Regions from separate parts of the Mesorhizobium sp. M0306 genome, predicted to be linked through region 3. Evidence: riboswitches for the same ligand, from Rfam matches in the RefSeq annotation. Region 3 holds a riboswitch; each other region holds the start of a gene.
The links. Region 3 has a riboswitch for cobalamin ahead of NKI95_RS04920 (CbtB domain-containing protein). Riboswitches for the same ligand answer to the same signal wherever they lie in the genome.
Positions count from the first base shown of each region.

Region 1: another riboswitch for cobalamin. It lies ahead of NKI95_RS19540 (DUF1636 family protein); the one in region 3 lies ahead of NKI95_RS04920 (CbtB domain-containing protein).
Region 2: another riboswitch for cobalamin. It lies ahead of metE (5-methyltetrahydropteroyltriglutamate--homocysteine S-methyltransferase); the one in region 3 lies ahead of NKI95_RS04920 (CbtB domain-containing protein).

Region 1 covers NZ_JAMYRY010000014.1:26,916-32,559, reverse strand. Annotated here, with positions in the region: gene cobN (cobaltochelatase subunit CobN) at 1-1,541, opposite strand, end outside; gene cobW (cobalamin biosynthesis protein CobW) at 1,561-2,601, opposite strand; gene NKI95_RS19540 (DUF1636 family protein) at 2,598-3,032, opposite strand; cobalamin riboswitch at 3,071-3,274, opposite strand; gene NKI95_RS19535 (winged helix-turn-helix domain-containing protein) at 3,304-4,503, opposite strand; gene NKI95_RS19530 (NADH-quinone oxidoreductase subunit A) at 4,839-5,204, shown strand; gene NKI95_RS19525 (NuoB/complex I 20 kDa subunit family protein) at 5,195-5,644, shown strand, end outside.
Region 2 covers NZ_JAMYRY010000020.1:21,946-27,589, reverse strand. Annotated here, with positions in the region: gene NKI95_RS23325 (helix-turn-helix transcriptional regulator) at 1-383, shown strand, start outside; gene NKI95_RS23320 (hypothetical protein) at 701-955, opposite strand; cobalamin riboswitch at 1,512-1,712, shown strand; gene metE (5-methyltetrahydropteroyltriglutamate--homocysteine S-methyltransferase) at 1,808-4,153, shown strand; gene NKI95_RS23310 (dihydrodipicolinate synthase family protein) at 4,506-5,408, opposite strand; gene NKI95_RS23305 (trans-sulfuration enzyme family protein) at 5,461-5,644, opposite strand, start outside.
Region 3 covers NZ_JAMYRY010000002.1:9,732-15,375, reverse strand. Annotated here, with positions in the region: gene NKI95_RS04940 (cupin domain-containing protein) at 1-201, shown strand, start outside; gene cobO (cob(I)yrinic acid a,c-diamide adenosyltransferase) at 720-1,343, opposite strand; gene cobU (bifunctional adenosylcobinamide kinase/adenosylcobinamide-phosphate guanylyltransferase) at 1,345-1,866, opposite strand; gene NKI95_RS04925 (CbtA family protein) at 1,859-2,626, opposite strand; gene NKI95_RS04920 (CbtB domain-containing protein) at 2,642-2,821, opposite strand; cobalamin riboswitch at 2,858-3,055, opposite strand; gene NKI95_RS04915 (aromatic ring-hydroxylating oxygenase subunit alpha) at 3,234-4,388, shown strand; gene NKI95_RS04910 (MFS transporter) at 4,367-5,566, opposite strand.

The DNA.
Region 1 (5,644 bases), on a different contig from region 3:
TCATCTTCCGCATTCCCCCATGCGGCCTGTACCGCAGCGATGGCCGCCGGCGGCAATTCCTTCGAGACGGTAAGATAATCCTGCAAAGCCAGCCCCTGGTCGGCTGGCTCCAGCATCTCCAGCAACTCGCGCGGCGTTTGCGGAATCCTTTCAACGGCGTAGCCCTGTTCGCTCAGGTCGTGCAGCATCGCCAGCACGCTGGACGGCACGTCGAGGCCAACCGCATAGCCGGTGCGGCCGGGGGCGCTCGGATAGTCGGGGATCAGGATGGCGAGCTTGCGCTCCGCGCGGGGCGTCCGCTGCAGGCGCACGAAGGCCTCGACACGGTTCGCCACTTGCGCCACGCGGTCGGGCTCAGGCCGGTTGGCGAAGGCGCGGAAGGCCAATGCGGGATCGGTTTCGCTTTCGCCCTTGAATGAAATAGCGCCGGCCAGGATGCGGCCGTCGAGCTCGGGCAGGACGACATGCATGGCAAGGTCGGCGGGCGCCAGGCCGCGCTGATTGTTTTGCCAGATGTCGCGGCGGGTGGTCGCAACGATGACCTGGAACACCGGCACGCCGGCGCGGTCGAACAGGGTTTCGACGCCAGGCTCGGCACCCGAGGCGAAAGCTGTGGCGGTGATGATGGCGGCAGGCTTCAGGGTTGCAAGCGCGGTTTCGACAAAGGCGAGCGATGCCGGGTCCTTGAGGCTGGAGACGAAGATAGGGACCGGCGCTATGCCGCGCGCGCTCAGCGCTTCGAAAAGCGCATCGATGGGCGCCACGTCGGCAGCGAGCAGCATCGAGCGGTAGAACAGGATTGGCACGACGTCCCCCTCCCCCTCGAGGGGAGGGTGGCCCGCAGGGCCGGGTCGGGTCGTTGCGGCAGTGCTCGACGTTTTGTGTAGGCGCGCTTCAAAGTGTTGGCGCGCTTCGGAGAGGACCCCACCCCCGGCCTGCGGCCGGACCCTCCCCTCGAGGGGGAGGGGGACGCCGCGTTCTGCGACCCCCAGTCCCGGCTCGTAAAATCCCGCCTTTGGCACGCTGACTGGTTCAGCGACCGCCACACCCGATCCGGCGAGACTTGCCAACCTCTGCACCAGCGCCGTCATATTCGCCGGTCCGCCCTCGCGGAAATAGCCAAGCAGGCCGTCCAACTCCTCGCGCGGCAGCGTCGAGCCTTCGATCAGCCGCAAATCCTCGTCGTGGCTCTCGCCGGGCAGCAGCGCCAGCTTGATACCGCGATTTCGCGCGATAACGGCGAGCTGGTCGCAGCCATAGCGCCACCACTCATAGCCGCCGAGGATGCGGACCAGAATGACCTTGGCGTGGCGGGCGACGCTGTCGATCCACAGGTCGACGGACATCGGATGGCGCAGGTCGCGCAAGGCGGCGAGCCGCATCGACGGCAGGCGGTGCGCATCTGCCTTCCACGCCGCCGCCAGCCCGGCCAGGTCGCTGTCGGTGAAGGACAGGGCCACGACATCCGCAGGCGTTTGCCTGAGATCGACAGGCTCGGCGAGATCGTCGAGCGAGGCGGATGTGGTGGTGAGGATGTGCATCGCGGCTCGTTACCTGGGGTCAGCCGGCGAGGATACGCTCGATCGCCGGGCGGTTCAGCCCTTTCAGGCCGATGACGACAAGGCGCGAGCGGCGGTCGTCTTCAGCGGTCCAGGCGCGATCGTAATAGTGATTGACGCGCGGACCGACGGCCTGCAGCAGGAGCCGCATCGGCTTGCCGCCGACTTCGACGAAACCTTTGACGCGCAATACGTTTTCTTCCTCCGCCGCCGTGGCGACGCGTAGTGCCAGCTCGTCCGGGTTGGACACGGACGCGATGTCGATGACGAACGAGTCAAAGTCGTCATGTTCGTGGTCGAGCTCGTCGTCGTGATGGGTCTTGCGGTTCTCGATGTCGTCCTCGACGGCGAGGCCGAGGCCGAGCAGCACCGACGGATCGACCTTGCCTTGCGAAGTCGGCACGATCTTCACCGCCCGCGCAACGTGCTTGCCGATGACGGCATTGGCACGGGCCAAGCCGGCTGCGTCCATCAGGTCGCTCTTCGACAGGATGATCAGGTCGGCGCAAGCGAGCTGGTCCTCGAATACTTCCTCGACCGGATCGTCGTGTTCGAGCGTCTCGTCCTGCGCGCGCTGCGCCTGCAGGGCATCCATGTCGTTGGCGACGCGGCCATCAGCCAGCGCCGGCCCGTCGACGACGGCGATGACGCCATCGACCGTGACACGGCTTTTCACCGACGGCCACTGGAAGGCCTGGACCAGCGGCTTGGGCAGGGCCAGCCCGGACGTCTCGATCAGGATATGGTCGACCCTCGGCGTCAGCGACAGGATCTGGTCGAGCGCCGGAACGAAATCGTCGGCCACTGTGCAGCAGATGCAGCCATTGGCCAGTTCGACGATGTTTTCCTCGGGGCAGGTGTCAATGCCGCAGCCCTTCAGGATCTCGCCGTCGATGCCGATGTCGCCGAACTCGTTGACGATGATGGCCAGGCGCTTGCCTTTGGCGTTTTCGAGCAAATGGCGGATCAACGTCGTCTTGCCGGCGCCGAGAAAGCCGGTGACGACGGTGCAGGGAACGCGCGAAAGGGAGGCAGCGGTCATATCGAGTCCTTCAAAAGGTCAAGGGGAGGGATGCGGGCAACCAGGCCGCGCTTCAGGCAATCGGGACGGCCGCGCCATGGAATGAGCCCATCCGTCGAGGTGGCGAACAGCTTTGCGCCGGTCACGAGATCGGCGCCGCTGGTCGCAGTCAGGTCGCCGAAGACGTAACTCCAGCAGCCGTCGCGCAGTATGGCGGCGCTGAGCCGGCGCTTGCAATTGCCGAGGCATTCGACGGTGCGGATTTTGATGTTTTCGCTGGAAGCGGCGCGGCGCGTGTCCTCGGCGAGCAGTTCGCCGGCGCGGGGATGAGCGTCCGAACCGGTCTCGTCACGGCAGGACGAGCAGACGATGACGGTAACTCCGGCCGGGGAATCACCATGGCCGGACAATAAATCCGCTGTCTCAGCCGGAAAACTGCTGTCGCGTTCCAAATCAGGCTCCTTGCCCGGAAAACCCGCCAGGCGATCGGATTCTTATGTCCTAGACGGCAGGTCTCCTGGCTCGCGGGTCATCGCCTGGATGCCGCCTTCCCGGGAATATCCCAGTGGTTTTCGGCCGAGGCTCATCGCTTACAGTTGCGGGGACAGCCGCGGATTTGAAATCGAGATTTCGCACCGCATTCCCTCTTGGCCCTTGCCGTTGCGGGCAGGGGACCGTCTGGAACGGATTTAGGCTTGTGAAGGCAGTCGTGTCAACGCACGTCTATGACGCGGCGATATCTACGAGCGGCCGGCCAAGGTCGCCGGCAGCTGTCACCTCGATGCGCTCAAGCCCGAGCCAACCCTGCATCAGCTTCAATTCCTCGAAGAGTTCGGCAGCGGTTTGTGGCGGGGCGCCGGGCTCCGCATATGCGGCATGGACGCGCAATACGCCGGCCGGACGGTCGGCCCTGAGGTCGACGCGCCCGACGATGCTGTCGCCGAGCAGGAACGGCAGCACATAATAGCCATACCGGCGCTTTTCGGCCGGCGTGTAGATCTCGATGCGGTAGTGGAAGTCGAACAACCGCTCGGTGCGCGACCGCTCGAAGACGACGGGATCGAACGGCGCAAGCAAGGCGCGCGCCTCGATCCTGTGCGGCAAACGGGCGTCCTTGTGGAGATAGGCTGTTTTGCTCCAGCCTTCGACGCTCACCGGCAACAGCTCGCCAGCCTCGACCAGCTCCTCGATGCGGCCCTTGATATCGGCGGGCGAGAGGCGGAAATAGTCGCGCAGGTCGCCTGCCGTCGCGACGCCATGGGCGCGGGCGGAGATACGCAGCAATTCGCGGTGAGCGTCCTCGGGAGCGGGCGCTGGCAGGCTTAGTATTGTTGGCGGCAGCACGCGCTCCGGCAGGTCGTAGAACCGCTCGAAGCCGCGGCGGTGCGCGGTGGTGATGCGGCCGGCCCAGAACAGCCATTCGAAGGCATGCTTGGCATGGCTCCAGCCCCACCAGCCACCCGAGCCCTTCTGGCCTTCGAAAGCCGACGCCGCGATCGGGCCTCGTTCGGCGACCTCGCGATAGATGTCTTCGATATAGGCGGCGTGCTCGCGGCCCCATTTGGCCAGTCCGCTGTACATTTCCTCGCCGCGCTCGGCCCGCTGCATGCGCCAGCGCATCAGCGGATAGGTCTCGACCGGCAGGAAGGAGGCTTCGTGCGCCCAATATTCGAAGACCATGCGCTTCCGCGTTATGGCGGAGTCGTCGAGCAGCGCCAGCTTGTAGGGGCCAAGCCGCGAATAGAGCGGCATATAGTGGGCGCGCACCACGGCGCTGACAGAATCGATCTGCAGCAGTCCGGTACGGGCAAGCACGCGGGCCAGATGCCTGCGGTCGGGCGTACCGGCGGGTCGGGGGTCATTGAATCCCTGTGCCGCCAGCGCGATGCGGCGGGCCATGCGAAGTGAGATTTTTTCCTTCATCAAGGCGGTATCCTGATGATGTTGGACAGAGCAGAGAACCTGCGATTCCGCGCCATGCTAGCAGGGTTTTGGCGGCATCCATGTCAGGAGAGAAAAGTGGAGTAAAAGGTGAAGGAAATCAAACAGGAGCAGATCGGACCAGTTTTCCCGGATATGCCGTCCAGCACCGCGATTTGAACAAGGTTTGACTTGCTTCGCCGAAAGCGCTGCGCTAACCCTCGCCGCGTTGCAGCATAGAGCCTCCTTAAAACGGTTCAGTGGTTAAACTGTCACGCTTCCGCAAGTGGGTCCGGTGCTGTAATCAGAGTGGATTGGCCGCCAACGGAAACTGCAGCATGAACGCACTTTTAGGTTCGTACCTGCCCATCGTCCTGTTCATCGGCGTGGCGCTGATCGTCGGGCTGGCGCTGCTCGCCGCACCGTTCCTGGTGGCCTATCGCAACCCCGATCCGGAAAAGCTTTCGGCCTATGAGTGCGGCTTCAACTCGTTCGACGACGCCCGCATGAAGTTCGATATCCGCTTCTACCTGGTGTCGATCCTGTTCATCATCTTCGACCTGGAGGTGGCCTTCCTATTTCCTTGGGCGGTGTCGTTCAGCAAGATCGGCATGCTCGGTTTCTGGTCGATGATGGTGTTTTTGGCGGTGCTGACCATCGGCTTTGCCTATGAATGGAAGAAAGGGGCGCTGGAATGGGATTGAGCGACAATTCCGGCACGCTCGTCGCGCCGAAGCCCAAAGGTCTCATCGACCCCAACACCGGCAGGCCGGTGGGGGAGGATGATCCGTTCTTCCTGGAGATCAACAACGAGCTGGCCGACAAGGGCTTTCTCGTCACCTCGACCGAGGCGCTGATCACCTGGGCGCGCAGCGGCTCGCTGATGTTCATGACCTTCGGTCTCGCCTGCTGCGCGGTCGAGATGATCCACACCTCGATGCCGCGCTATGACTCGGAGAGGTTCGGTGTCGCGCCGCGCGCGTCTCCGCGCCAGTCCGACATCATGATCGTCGCCGGCACGCTGACCAACAAGATGGCGCCGGCGCTGCGCAAGGTCTACGACCAGATGCCCGAGCCACGCTACGTCATCTCGATGGGCTCCTGTGCCAATGGCGGCGGCTATTATCATTATTCCTATTCGGTG
Region 2 (5,644 bases), on a different contig from region 3:
ATGTAGAGGAGATGCCAGAGTATTATCATCCAGAAATCTATCGGGCTTTGGATGACTGGGATAAGGGTGAGGTTTCAGGAAAGCTGAAGAAAGAATGCGATGCCATCATCGCAGAGATGGGTGATCAGGAAGCCGTGCGCATGGCCTCCTATGTTCGCGTCACATATGACGACGGAGAAGATGAGTGGAACTTCTTGGATGAAGAAACCGCTACGACTTTCTTCGGATTGGAAGCTGCGACCTTTGACGTTCCCCAGTGTAGTTTCGCCGAAGTGGAGGAAGAAGGCTACTACCGAGCGCGATACGCCAACCTTGATCGCGTCGCGGTGATGGAGGTTCCAAGCGACCGTTATCACAGATTGACCGCGCCCGAGGAAGCTTAGAACCATCCACGAAGGGCGCATGTTACATCTCGACCTTGCGTGGTGCGTTTTCAGTACGAGATGACGTTAAGCGTAGGTAGTGGCAGGTAAGAGTGCTCGACCAGAAGCTCAACTGCCTCCTCAATATCGCTGCCGATGTGCCGCAGGACACGTCCACGGGAGCGTGGATAGGCGTGAAGTTCCTGCACTCCACGGTCCGCTCTCCCATCGCCGGTGTGTGCCCGACGCCATCTTGTGGACGAGCTTGGCCGCCTGCACCCGGTTGTATTCCGGCTTGCGGTCCGCCTGGGCGGTCCGCCGCGATGGCTATCTCCATGTCAATCGGCGCCGAACTTTGACTGCCCGCTGCTTTTGATGAATTTGGCGAGGTCCCGCGCATAATCACTCTTGGTCTTCTCCTTGAGGCCCTGTGTCGCGAACTTGTGGTCCAGCAGGGCAAACAGGTCCAAGTCCCCTTCCGCCTGTGGCGCTGGCTTGCCCTCACCGCCCTCGGCTTCCCAATTGGGGACCGCTTCTGCGCGCTGCACCGTGGCGATTGTCCGCCCAAGACGCATCACAAGATCGAACGCCAAACCGTGCGCGTGCACGACGATTTGCCGCTCAGGCCTCATTTGGACAGGACTTGAGCTAGCCCGGTGGTTTGAGCCGGGTTACCTTGAGCCGGTGGGCTGCGAACAAGCAGTTCGAGACATTGGCCTCGATCACTTCGCAACACGCCGCTGCGCCTGGCCTCGGTGTGCCCCCCCCCGAAATCGTTGTGTCATATCACCGAGGGCATCACGGCCAACAGCTTCCACATGGGCAACAGCCTCGCCATTGAGCCGAATATGGTCGCGAGCAGATCACCAACGAAGCGGTCGGAACCTCGGAGCCGAAGTTCGACGCCGAGGTGGTTCGCGTGATGCGCTAAGCAGCACCACGGCGCTTGCCGGTATGTTTGCTGCCGGCAGCCGACGAACTCCTATCCTCCTGGACAAGGGCGCCGTGCGTCATTGCTTTGATTTACCGGCCGCTCAAGGCTTCCACAGTTTTCGCTTTCGAGGCGACCTTTGGAACATGCCAACGGAAATTTAACATAACGACATAAACATTTCTTTATGCGGCGTTGACAATGAAGCGAACTGCTGTAATTGTCTCCCGCGTCGTGGTTCTCCGTACGGCGCTGCCGCAGCGGAGCTAAGAGGGAAGCCGGTGCGATGCCGGCGCTGCCCCCGCAACTGTTAGCGGCGAGCCAACCCCACTCATGTCACTGAGGCGAATAGCCTTGGGAAGACGGGTAGAGGCTATGACCCCGCGAGCCAGGAGACCTGCCACGGCGAATTACGTCCACGGGCGGGGTGTCTCGGTGGCCGCTGCAGCCTAGCGTTCGTGCCGGCCTGCTAGCGCCTTCCTTGTCACCGACGCCCCAACCATCGGGGTCTGGCATGACTATCTCTCAGCAAATTCCTGTAGCAACGCTCGGCGTGCCCCGCTTCGGTCGTCGGCGAGAACTGAAATTCGCGCTTGAAAGCTACTGGTCCGGAAAATCGTCCGCTGCCGACCTTCTCACGACCGCGAAGGCGCTCCGTGCCGCTAGCTGGGAGGAGCAGCACGATCGCGGCGTGTCGAAAATCCCGTCGAACGACTTCTCGCTCTACGACCATGTGCTCGACACCGCAGCCATGGTCGGCGCCGTTCCATCCCGTTACGGCTGGAATAGCGGCGAGGTTCCACTTGACATCTACTTCGCAATGGCGCGGGGCAACCAGGGTCAGACGGAGGATTGTCGACACGCTGGTCACCAGCAGGCGGCTCATCGGTCTGATGTAACCGCGATGGAAATGACCAAGTGGTTTGACACCAACTATCACTACATTGTGCCGGAACTCAACGATGATCAGACGTTCGCCCTCTCGTCGACGAAACCGGTCGATTACTTCATCGAGGCTAAAGCTCTCGGCGTTCACACACGCCCAGTCATCCTTGGACCGATCACCTTCCTCAAGCTGGCGAAATCGCCTGCCGAAGGATTCGATCCCATCGCGCTCCTGCCGCGGCTGCTGCCCGTCTACGAGCAACTCCTGCAGAGGCTGAAGCTGTCTGGAGCCGACTGGGTGCAGATCGATGAGCCAGCGCTTGTCCTCGATCTGAACCCGAACGAACGAGCTGCGTTCGAATTCGCCTATGGCCAGCTGTCGAAAGCCGCGCCCGAGCTGAAGATCATGCTGGCTACCTATTTCGGGCCGCTGGGAGACAATCTCGAAACCGCGGTTTCTCTGCCCCTGGCCGGGCTGCATATTGATCTCGTGCGCGCTCCCGAGCAGCTGGAAACGGTGGGTCGGCTCGCACCGAAGGATCTGGTGCTCTCGCTTGGCTTGATCGATGGCCGCAACGTCTGGCGTGCGAACCTGCCCGCCATTCTCGACCGCATCAAACCGATCGTCGCCGGCTGGCCCTTGGACCGCGTCGAGATCGCGCCTTCTTGCTCGATGCTGCATGTGCCGATCGACCTCCGCATGGAGACGGAACTCGACGCGGACATCAGGTCGTGGCTCGCCTTCGCGGCCCAGAAGACCGACGAGTTGGTGTTGCTTGCCCGGGCCCTGTCCCAAGGCAGGGATGCGGTGGCAGGCGCGTTGAAAGCGTCTGCCGAGGCTGCCGCCACTCGCGTGACATCCACGAAGATCCATGACCCGCTGGTTGAGGGGCGGATCGCCAGCATTGACGACAGCATGAAGCGACGAGAGAGCGCTTTTGCCGAGCGCTCCAGAGTCCAGGCCGGCACGCTCGGGCTGCCGCCGTTCCCGACGACGACCATCGGGTCCTTCCCGCAGACGCCGCAGGTACGCAGGGCGCGGGCCGCTCATGCGAAGGGCCAGCTGAGCTATGTCGACTACGAGACCTACCTGAAGAAGGAGATCGAGGCTGCAATTCGGTGGCAGGAAGAGATCGGGCTGGACGTGCTGGTGCACGGTGAGTTCGAACGAAACGACATGGTACAGCATTTCGGCGAGCAGCTGTCCGGCTTCGCCTTCACCCAGCATGCCTGGGTGCAGAGCTATGGGTCGCGTTACGTGCGTCCCCCCATCATCTTCGGCGACGTATCGAGGCCCAATCCGATGACGCTGCGCTGGTGGCAGTTCGCCCAGTCGCTTACGGAAAACCCTGTGAAGGGAATGCTCACAGGCCCAGTGACCATTCTCAACTGGTCATTTGTTCGCGACGACGTACCCCGCTCCGAAGCATGCCGCCAGATCGCGCTCGCGATCCGCGACGAAGTGACGGATCTCGAATGGTCCGGCGCAAGGATGATCCAGATCGATGAGGCCGCGTTTCGCGAAGGATTGCCACTGCGCCAGTCTGATTGGAACGACTATCTCGACTGGGCTGTCGAATGCTTCCGGATCGCTTCAACGGGTGTAAAGGACGCGACTCAAATCCATACCCACATGTGCTATTCGGAGTTCAACGAGATCATCGACGCGATCGCTGAAATGGATGCGGATGTCATTTCGATTGAGACGTCGCGCTCGAAAATGGAACTGCTGGACGCCTTCACGAGCTCCAAATATCCGAATGAAATCGGGCCCGGAGTCTACGACATTCACTCACCACGCGTCCCGGAAGTCGGCGAGATTTCGGATCTCGTCATGCTTGCCCGCGAGCGACTGTCCGATGCCCAACTGTGGGTAAACCCGGACTGTGGCCTCAAAACCCGCAAGTGGGAGGAGGTCCGCCCTGCCCTCATGAACATGGTTGCTGCAGCACGCGCGCTCCGGGAGAAAGTGTAGGCCGGAAGGTTTCCTGGTTGCTCACCATGTGGTGAGTTAGCGGCTGCCGCATGTGGGCCGTGAATGTGCCAAAACGCGATCACATCCTTTGAAATAAGTCACTCGAGCGAGAAAGTGCACTTTCCTTCGGCACGTGTACTAATCGCGCAGGAATAAAGGGAACCGTTTTCTCCCTGTGACGTGTCGAGGTCGAAGGGGATTTGATTGGCGTCGAGACCGCATCCGGCCATGGGTTATCAGCATGCCAAGTGCGCTGTTCTCGATCAGTTCGTAAAGGACTTCTCGGCTCGGTTCATCGAAATGCGCGGGTACATACATGACAGGTTCCTTCACTGGCCGCCGGGTTCGCTGTTCACCGGTTGACATCCGATGGCAAGCGTTCCAACGCGGCGGCGATCTGGCCCTTCGCTGCTGAGGGCAGAGGCAGGATGGGACGCGGGGGGTCGGCACGGCAAATGTCGAGCAATTCGGCAAGTGCATAGACGACGCGAAGGCTCGAGAACTCCTTGAAGAGGCTCCAGAGCGGCGCAAGCGTGGCATCGATCCGTCGCGCTTCGGCCGCATCGCCCTGTTGCGCCGCCGTGACGATCTTCACGCAGACCTCGGGCAGGATGCCGGCGAGGACGCTGTACCATGTGTCGGCGCCGGCGATTATGGCCTCTGCAGCGTTCCAGTCGCCGCTGTAGCCGATCGAGAACCCTTCCGGCACAGTGCGCCTCTGGTCGGCCAGATGGCTCTTGATCGCATCGCCCTTGTCTGTCGGATTCTTGATAGCGACAATCCCACCCACCTTTGCCAGGCGGCTGACGAGTGCTGGGGTGAAATGGAAATGCGTCGTTCCTGGATTGTCGTAGATGACGATCGGAAGGCCACTTTCGCGCGCCACCGTCCAGAAATGTTCGAACACCTCGTCATCAGTGAGCGGGGTGTAAGAGGCGGCCGCAAGCAGCCCCGCGGCAGCCCCCAGGGCCTTAGCGTCCTGCGCGAACCTCACTGCTTCGTCGGTGCGCAGCGCGCCCACACCCACCACAACCGGCATTTGTCCCCCGGTTTCGTCCAAGGTCTCGGCGAGCGCCCGTCGCCGTTCCTCGCGCGTCAGATACATGTATGTGCCGGTGCTGCCGAGAAGACCGATGGAATCGACCTGAGCGGCGCAAAGCCTGGCAATTAGCTTGCGCAGAGCAACGGTATCGGCACGGCCGTCACGATCGGTCGGCGTGATGGGAAACGCGGAAAGGCCGCTCAGGAATGCCATGGCAAGGCTCCGGGTTTGTACGCGAGCGCGGGACTGGCCGGACCACAGGTCATCACAAGGCGTCCAGAGCCCGCCGCATGTCGGCGATCAGGTCCTCGGCGTCTTCAAGACCCACCGAGAGACGCATGAGGTCCTCGCCGACTCCATCGGCCAGATGCGCATCCTTGCGGATCGGCTGACGAGCACGGGTCAGGCTTGCCGGATGATAGATGAGGCTGTCGGCATCGCCGAGGCTG
Region 3 (5,644 bases):
TCCGGCAACTTCCATATTGGAATGGGCGATAAGCTCGACGAGGCGAAAGGTGTCGAACTGACTGCTGGCGGCTTCGGCGTCGCGCCGGCCGGAATGAATCACTTCGCCTGGACGACAAGCGACACGATTATCCAGGTTCATGGCGAGGGGCCATTCAAGATCACCTACGTCAACCCGGCGGACGATCCGAGCAAAAAGTGACAGTTCGGGATCGAATTGATTGAACCGGCTGAAGGCTCGAACGATGGGGTGCGTCAAACTCAGCGACCGTCGATTCAGAAGATCCGCTAACGCGGCGAAAGCTGATTGGCCGCAACGGAATCATATTCCGCTTGGGCCATTTTGCCATGAATGGGGCCAAAACAAAAAACCCGCCTCGGGAGGCGGGTCGTTGGAGCCAATTAGCACCATAACCAAATTAGTAGCATAGCTGCCGGCACAAAGCAAGAACAAAGTTGCTCCTTCAGCGTTGGAACGCGGCTTTATTCCAGCTTGGGTTCCTCGCCCCCACGAAAGTGGGGGAGAGGTGGCTCGGCGAAGCCGAGACGGAGAGGGGGACTGCGCCCTACGAAAGGCCCCCTCTCCGGCCGCTTCGCGGCCACCTCTCCCCCGCTTCGCGGCGGGCGAGGAACCCAGGTCTTGAGAGGTCGAGGGCAACCTCGGCAAGCGTCATCCGAGTTGGATCTTCCTCTGAACGTTCTGCCTGATCGCCAAAGCCCTCAGAATTCTATCCCCTGCTGCGCCTTCACGCCGGCGGCAAAGTGGTGCTTGGTCACGCCCATCTCGGTGACCAGGTCGGCTGCCTCGACCAGCGCCGGCTTGGCGTTGCGGCCGGTGACGACGACATGCAGGCCCTCGCGACGCGCCTTCAGCGCTGCGACCACCTTTTCGAGGTCGAGATAGTCGTAACGCAGCGCGATGTTGAGTTCGTCAAGCACCACGAGGCTGATCGACGGCTCGGCCATCAGCTCGAGTGCCTTGGCCCAGGCGGCCTCGGCCGCCGCGATGTCGCGTTTCAGGTCCTGCGTCTCCCAGGTAAAACCCTCGCCCATCGCGTGCCAGACGACGCGGTCGCCGAAGGCAGCAAAGGCGTCCTTCTCGCCGGTGTGCCACTTGCCCTTGATGAACTGGACGACGCCGACGCGCTTGCCGTAGCCGAGCATTCTGAGCGCCAGCCCGAAGGCGGCCGTGGTCTTGCCCTTGCCCGGACCGGTGTTGACGATCAACAGCCCTTTCTCGACCGTCTTGGCTGCAACCTCGGCGTCCTGCACCGCCTTGCGCTTGGCCATCTTGGCGCGGTGGCGTTCCTCGTCCTTGGGATCGATGTGGTCGGTATCAGCCATGTCATTTCACCCTGAGCGGCAGCCCCGCCACCATCAAAAGCACAATGTCCGCGACAGAGGCGACGTCTTGGTTCAGCCGGCCGGCGGCGTCGCGAAACCGTCTTGCCAGCGCATTGTCCGGCACGATGCCCTGGCCGACCTCGTTGGACACCACGAACCAGGGGCCACGCGGCCGCGACAGCACATCCGCCAGCCTTCGGCATTCGGCCTCGACATCATGTTCGGCCAGCATATGGTTGGTCAGCCACAGCGTCAGGCAGTCGATCAGCACCGGCTGGCCGTCAGGCAGCGCCTCGATCGCGCCGGCAAGGTCGAGCGGCGCATCGATGGTCGTCCAGCCGGCACCGCGGCGCGAGCGGTGCAGCGCGATCCGTTCGCGCATCTCCTCGTCATAGGCTTGCGCCGTCGCGAGATAGCTCCACGGCGCCGGACAGGCACTCACCAGCCTCTCGGCATGCGCGCTCTTGCCGGGGCGCGCCCCGCCGATGATAAGGGTCAGTGCCCCGGCAGCGCGGTCAGGCAAAGCTGTCGCGCAGGCTGGTCGCCGTGCCGGTGAAGCGGCCGCGCACCACGCCGACGACCGCGCCGAGCACCAGCCAGAACACCAGATTGGTCAGCGTCACCGCCACCACGAACTGGTGGTGCAGGCCTTCCGGGATCGCCGTCTCGAAACTGTCGGGCTGCGGCGCGCCAACGATATGCGGCGCGACGATCAACGCCACCGCAAGGACCGCCAGCGGCAGCGATCTGCGGAAGGCGATAAGGCCGAGACCGGCCGCGGTCGCCACCACTGTTGCCCACCACCAGATCTGGCGTTGGACAAGGTCGGCCGCCGGCATCGCCGGCAGTTCCGGCGGCAGGCCGAGGCCCGGCGCCAGGGTGAACACGGCAAAGCCGGCCAGCCCCCAGAACAGGCCCTGACGCCAATTGCCGATGCCGCCGGCGAACTCCGAAACCGCAACCAGGACCAGCGCAAAGCCGATACCGGTGACGATATTGGCAACGACGCTGAAGGCAAAGCGTTCGAAACCGTCGGCCGGCGCCCAGCCTTCGTCCTCAGCCGGAGCCATTGCTTCAGCCGGCGCGGCGCTGCTCATAGCCGTCGTGCCCGCGGCGTTTTCGGCCGGTGACGCGGCATGGTCATGGCCGCCGCCGGCCTGTTCATAGACTTCCGCCTTCAGGATGAGCGGCACCGTGGCATAGGCCTGCATGCAGGCGAGAGCGACGCCGGCCACAAGCCCTGCGATCGCCGCGATGAACACGACGTTGCGAAAAAATGTCATGATGTCAGCCCCTTGTCAGTGGCAGGGAAAGCCCATCGAGTGGCGATAGTCGTGCGCGGCATTGTGGACCGCATCGATATGCGAGAAGCCGACAAAGCCCATGACGAAAATGCCGAGGAATGCAGCAAGCGCCAGCTGCATGAAACGCGACTGCGAGGAGACGGAAGCGCCGAGCGAGACGGATGCGGTATTCATGTCTTGTCCTTTCGCCCTCCACCCGAGGGCATAGAAGTCAGTTTCCTGTCGCCGGCAGGTCTCCTGGCTCGCGGATCAGCGTCCTTCCCCACCTTCCCGAAGGCGAACCTTCAGTGGCATATGGAGAGGACTACCGCACACAGTTGCGGGGGCAGCCACGGCATTGGGCAAACAATTTCGCCCGCACCGCATTCCCTCTTGGTTCCAAACGGAACCGACGACATCAGCGACTATAGGCAGAATCGCCGCGCCCGGCAAACCAAATTCCGCCGGATCGTGTGGCGAATGCGCCGCCTCGCCAAGCTGCCCGGCCGGCGCCGCGATTGACAATTTTTACCGCCGGGTGTCGGCTGGCGGATGGGGAAGAAGCCGGCATGCAACCCAGCCCGAATGAGCGCGGTCCTACAACGGTCTGACGCGGGCCGAGCCGACGCTGCCGTCATCGGCCTATTGGGACATCGCAGCCTACCAGCGCGATCTCGAGGCCATCTGGTATCGCAACTGGCTGCTGGTCTGCCGCGAGGCCGACCTTGCCCAGCCGCTGGCTTTCAGAACGTTCCGCATAGGCACGCAGGAGGTCGTCGTGCTGCGCGACGAGACCGGCGAATTGCGCGCCTTCCACAACACCTGCCGGCATCGTGGCTCGCAGCTTTGCCAGCAGAGCGAAGGCCGGCTGAAGGCGCGGCTCATCACCTGCCCTTACCACGCCTGGTCCTATTCGCTGCGCGGTGATCTGGTGCGCGTGCCATCGAAATCGCTGCCGGACGGTTTCGACAAGGCCGATCATCCGCTCTACCGCGTCGCGCTTTCGGTGTGGCGCGGTTTTGTCTTCGCCAACCTCGCCGAGGATGTTGCCGGCTCAGCTGAAACATCCTTCGATCCGGCATCCGGCGACCTCGCCAACTGGCCGCTGGAAACGCTGCTGAGCGGCCATGTGCTGCGCAAGGTGATAAACTGCAATTGGAAGATCTTTTGGGAAAACTTCAACGAGTGCCTGCACTGCCCCGGCGTCCACAAGGACCTGTCGCGGCTGGTGCCGATCTATGGCCGCGGCCTGATGGGCCGGCACGACGACCCCGAATGGGCGCGCCACGCCGACAATGACGCGCCGGAATTTGCCGGCGGCTTGCGGGCCGGGGCCGAAACCTGGTCGCGCGACGGACGCGTCCACGGGTCGGTCTTTTCCGGCCTGACGCCGAGCGAGCGTGCCGCCGGGCAGACCTATGCCACCAGCTTGCCGTCGATGTTCGTCGTCGGTCATGTCGACTATGTCAGGACCGTGCGGCTGGTGCCGCTTGGGCCGGAGCAGACCGAACTCACCGCCGAATGGCTTTTTTCGCCCGAAGCGCTCGCCGATCCGGCGGCCGATATCGACAACATCGTCGCCTTCGGTACCCAGATGCTGGAGGAAGATGCTGATATCTGCGAGGTCAACCAGAAGGGCCTGCGCTCGATGCGCCATAAGGCTGGCGTGCTGATGCCGGAGGAATATGATTTGCACCGCTTCCACAACTGGGTGCGCGAGCGCCACGCGGCGCTTGAACATCAAAGCGATTTGGGCAGATAGCGCCAGGTGACGAAGCCGCAGACTGCCGCCAGCAGGCCGAGCGTCGCGAAAACCGCGCCCAGGCCGAAGAACGCCAGCACCACCGAATAGACCAGCGGCGGCGTCAGCTCGGAAAAGTCGAGATAGGTACGGTAGACCGCCGCCATCTGCGCCCGCTCATACGAGCGCACCGAGCGCATGAAGGCGGTCGAGCCCAGCGCATCGAGCGCGATGGTGAAGAGGGCACCGCAAAGCAGCAACGCGCCGGTGACGAGCGGTGCGGCCTCGCCGACGGCGCCGGCCGCCAGCAGCGTCGCCGACATGGCGAAATAGGCGAACGTCATGGTGCGCCGGCCGCCGAAACGCCGTCCCGCCCTGCCCCAGAAGATGGCCATGAACAAAAGCGCATTGCCGGCCGAAACCAAGAGGCCGCCGGCCAGCTTGCCCTCGCCGGTGATCACCATGAACAACGGCCCATAGACGAAGAACGTCGTCCAGAAGCAGGAGCGGCCGAAGGCGATCAGCCAGGCGAGTCTCAGCCTTGGCTGCGCGACGAAGCGGCCGATATTGGCCAGCGGATTGACCGGCCGCGTCTTGCCGGGGCGGATCGACGGGTTGTCGCCAAGCCGGTAAGTCCAGAACAGCGCCAGCAAGGCCATGGCGAAGACGGCCACCGCGCCATGCGCGGCATAGATGCCGAAACGCGTGTAGAGGAAAATGCCGAGCGTCGGCCCGGCGGTCCAGGCAAGCATCGACCACGCCATGCGCAGCGACTCGGCCTGCATGAAATCGGTCTTGCGGATATGATCCATGATGTAGAGGTTGAGCGTGATCGCCAGCGCGCCGGCGCCGACGACGCGGCAGAGCATGCCGACCACCTGGCCGGCCAGGGTATGGGTGACGAAGAACAGCGAGCCGGCGGCCAGCAGGCAGGCGCCGGCGGTATAGACCCAGCGCCGGGCAAAGCGGGCGATCAGCATCGGCATGAACAGCGTCGCCGACAGGCCGAGCATCGCCACGATCGTGTAGAGGATCGAAACGATCTGCTCGTTGTGCAGGATCTCGTAGGCCTGGATCGGGATGACGCTGGATACGGTGGCGCGCGCGAAGGATTCGACCGCATAAAGCGAGGCGAAGGTGCGGGCATCCGCCGGCCGCAAGGCCGCGAGCCAGATCGGATGGCGCACATGGGTAGCCATTGCTTTCCCCGAAGCCGAATCGCCCGAAGCAGGGTTTGGAGCACAAATCTGCCGCGGCGATTCCTTGCCGGGTAACAG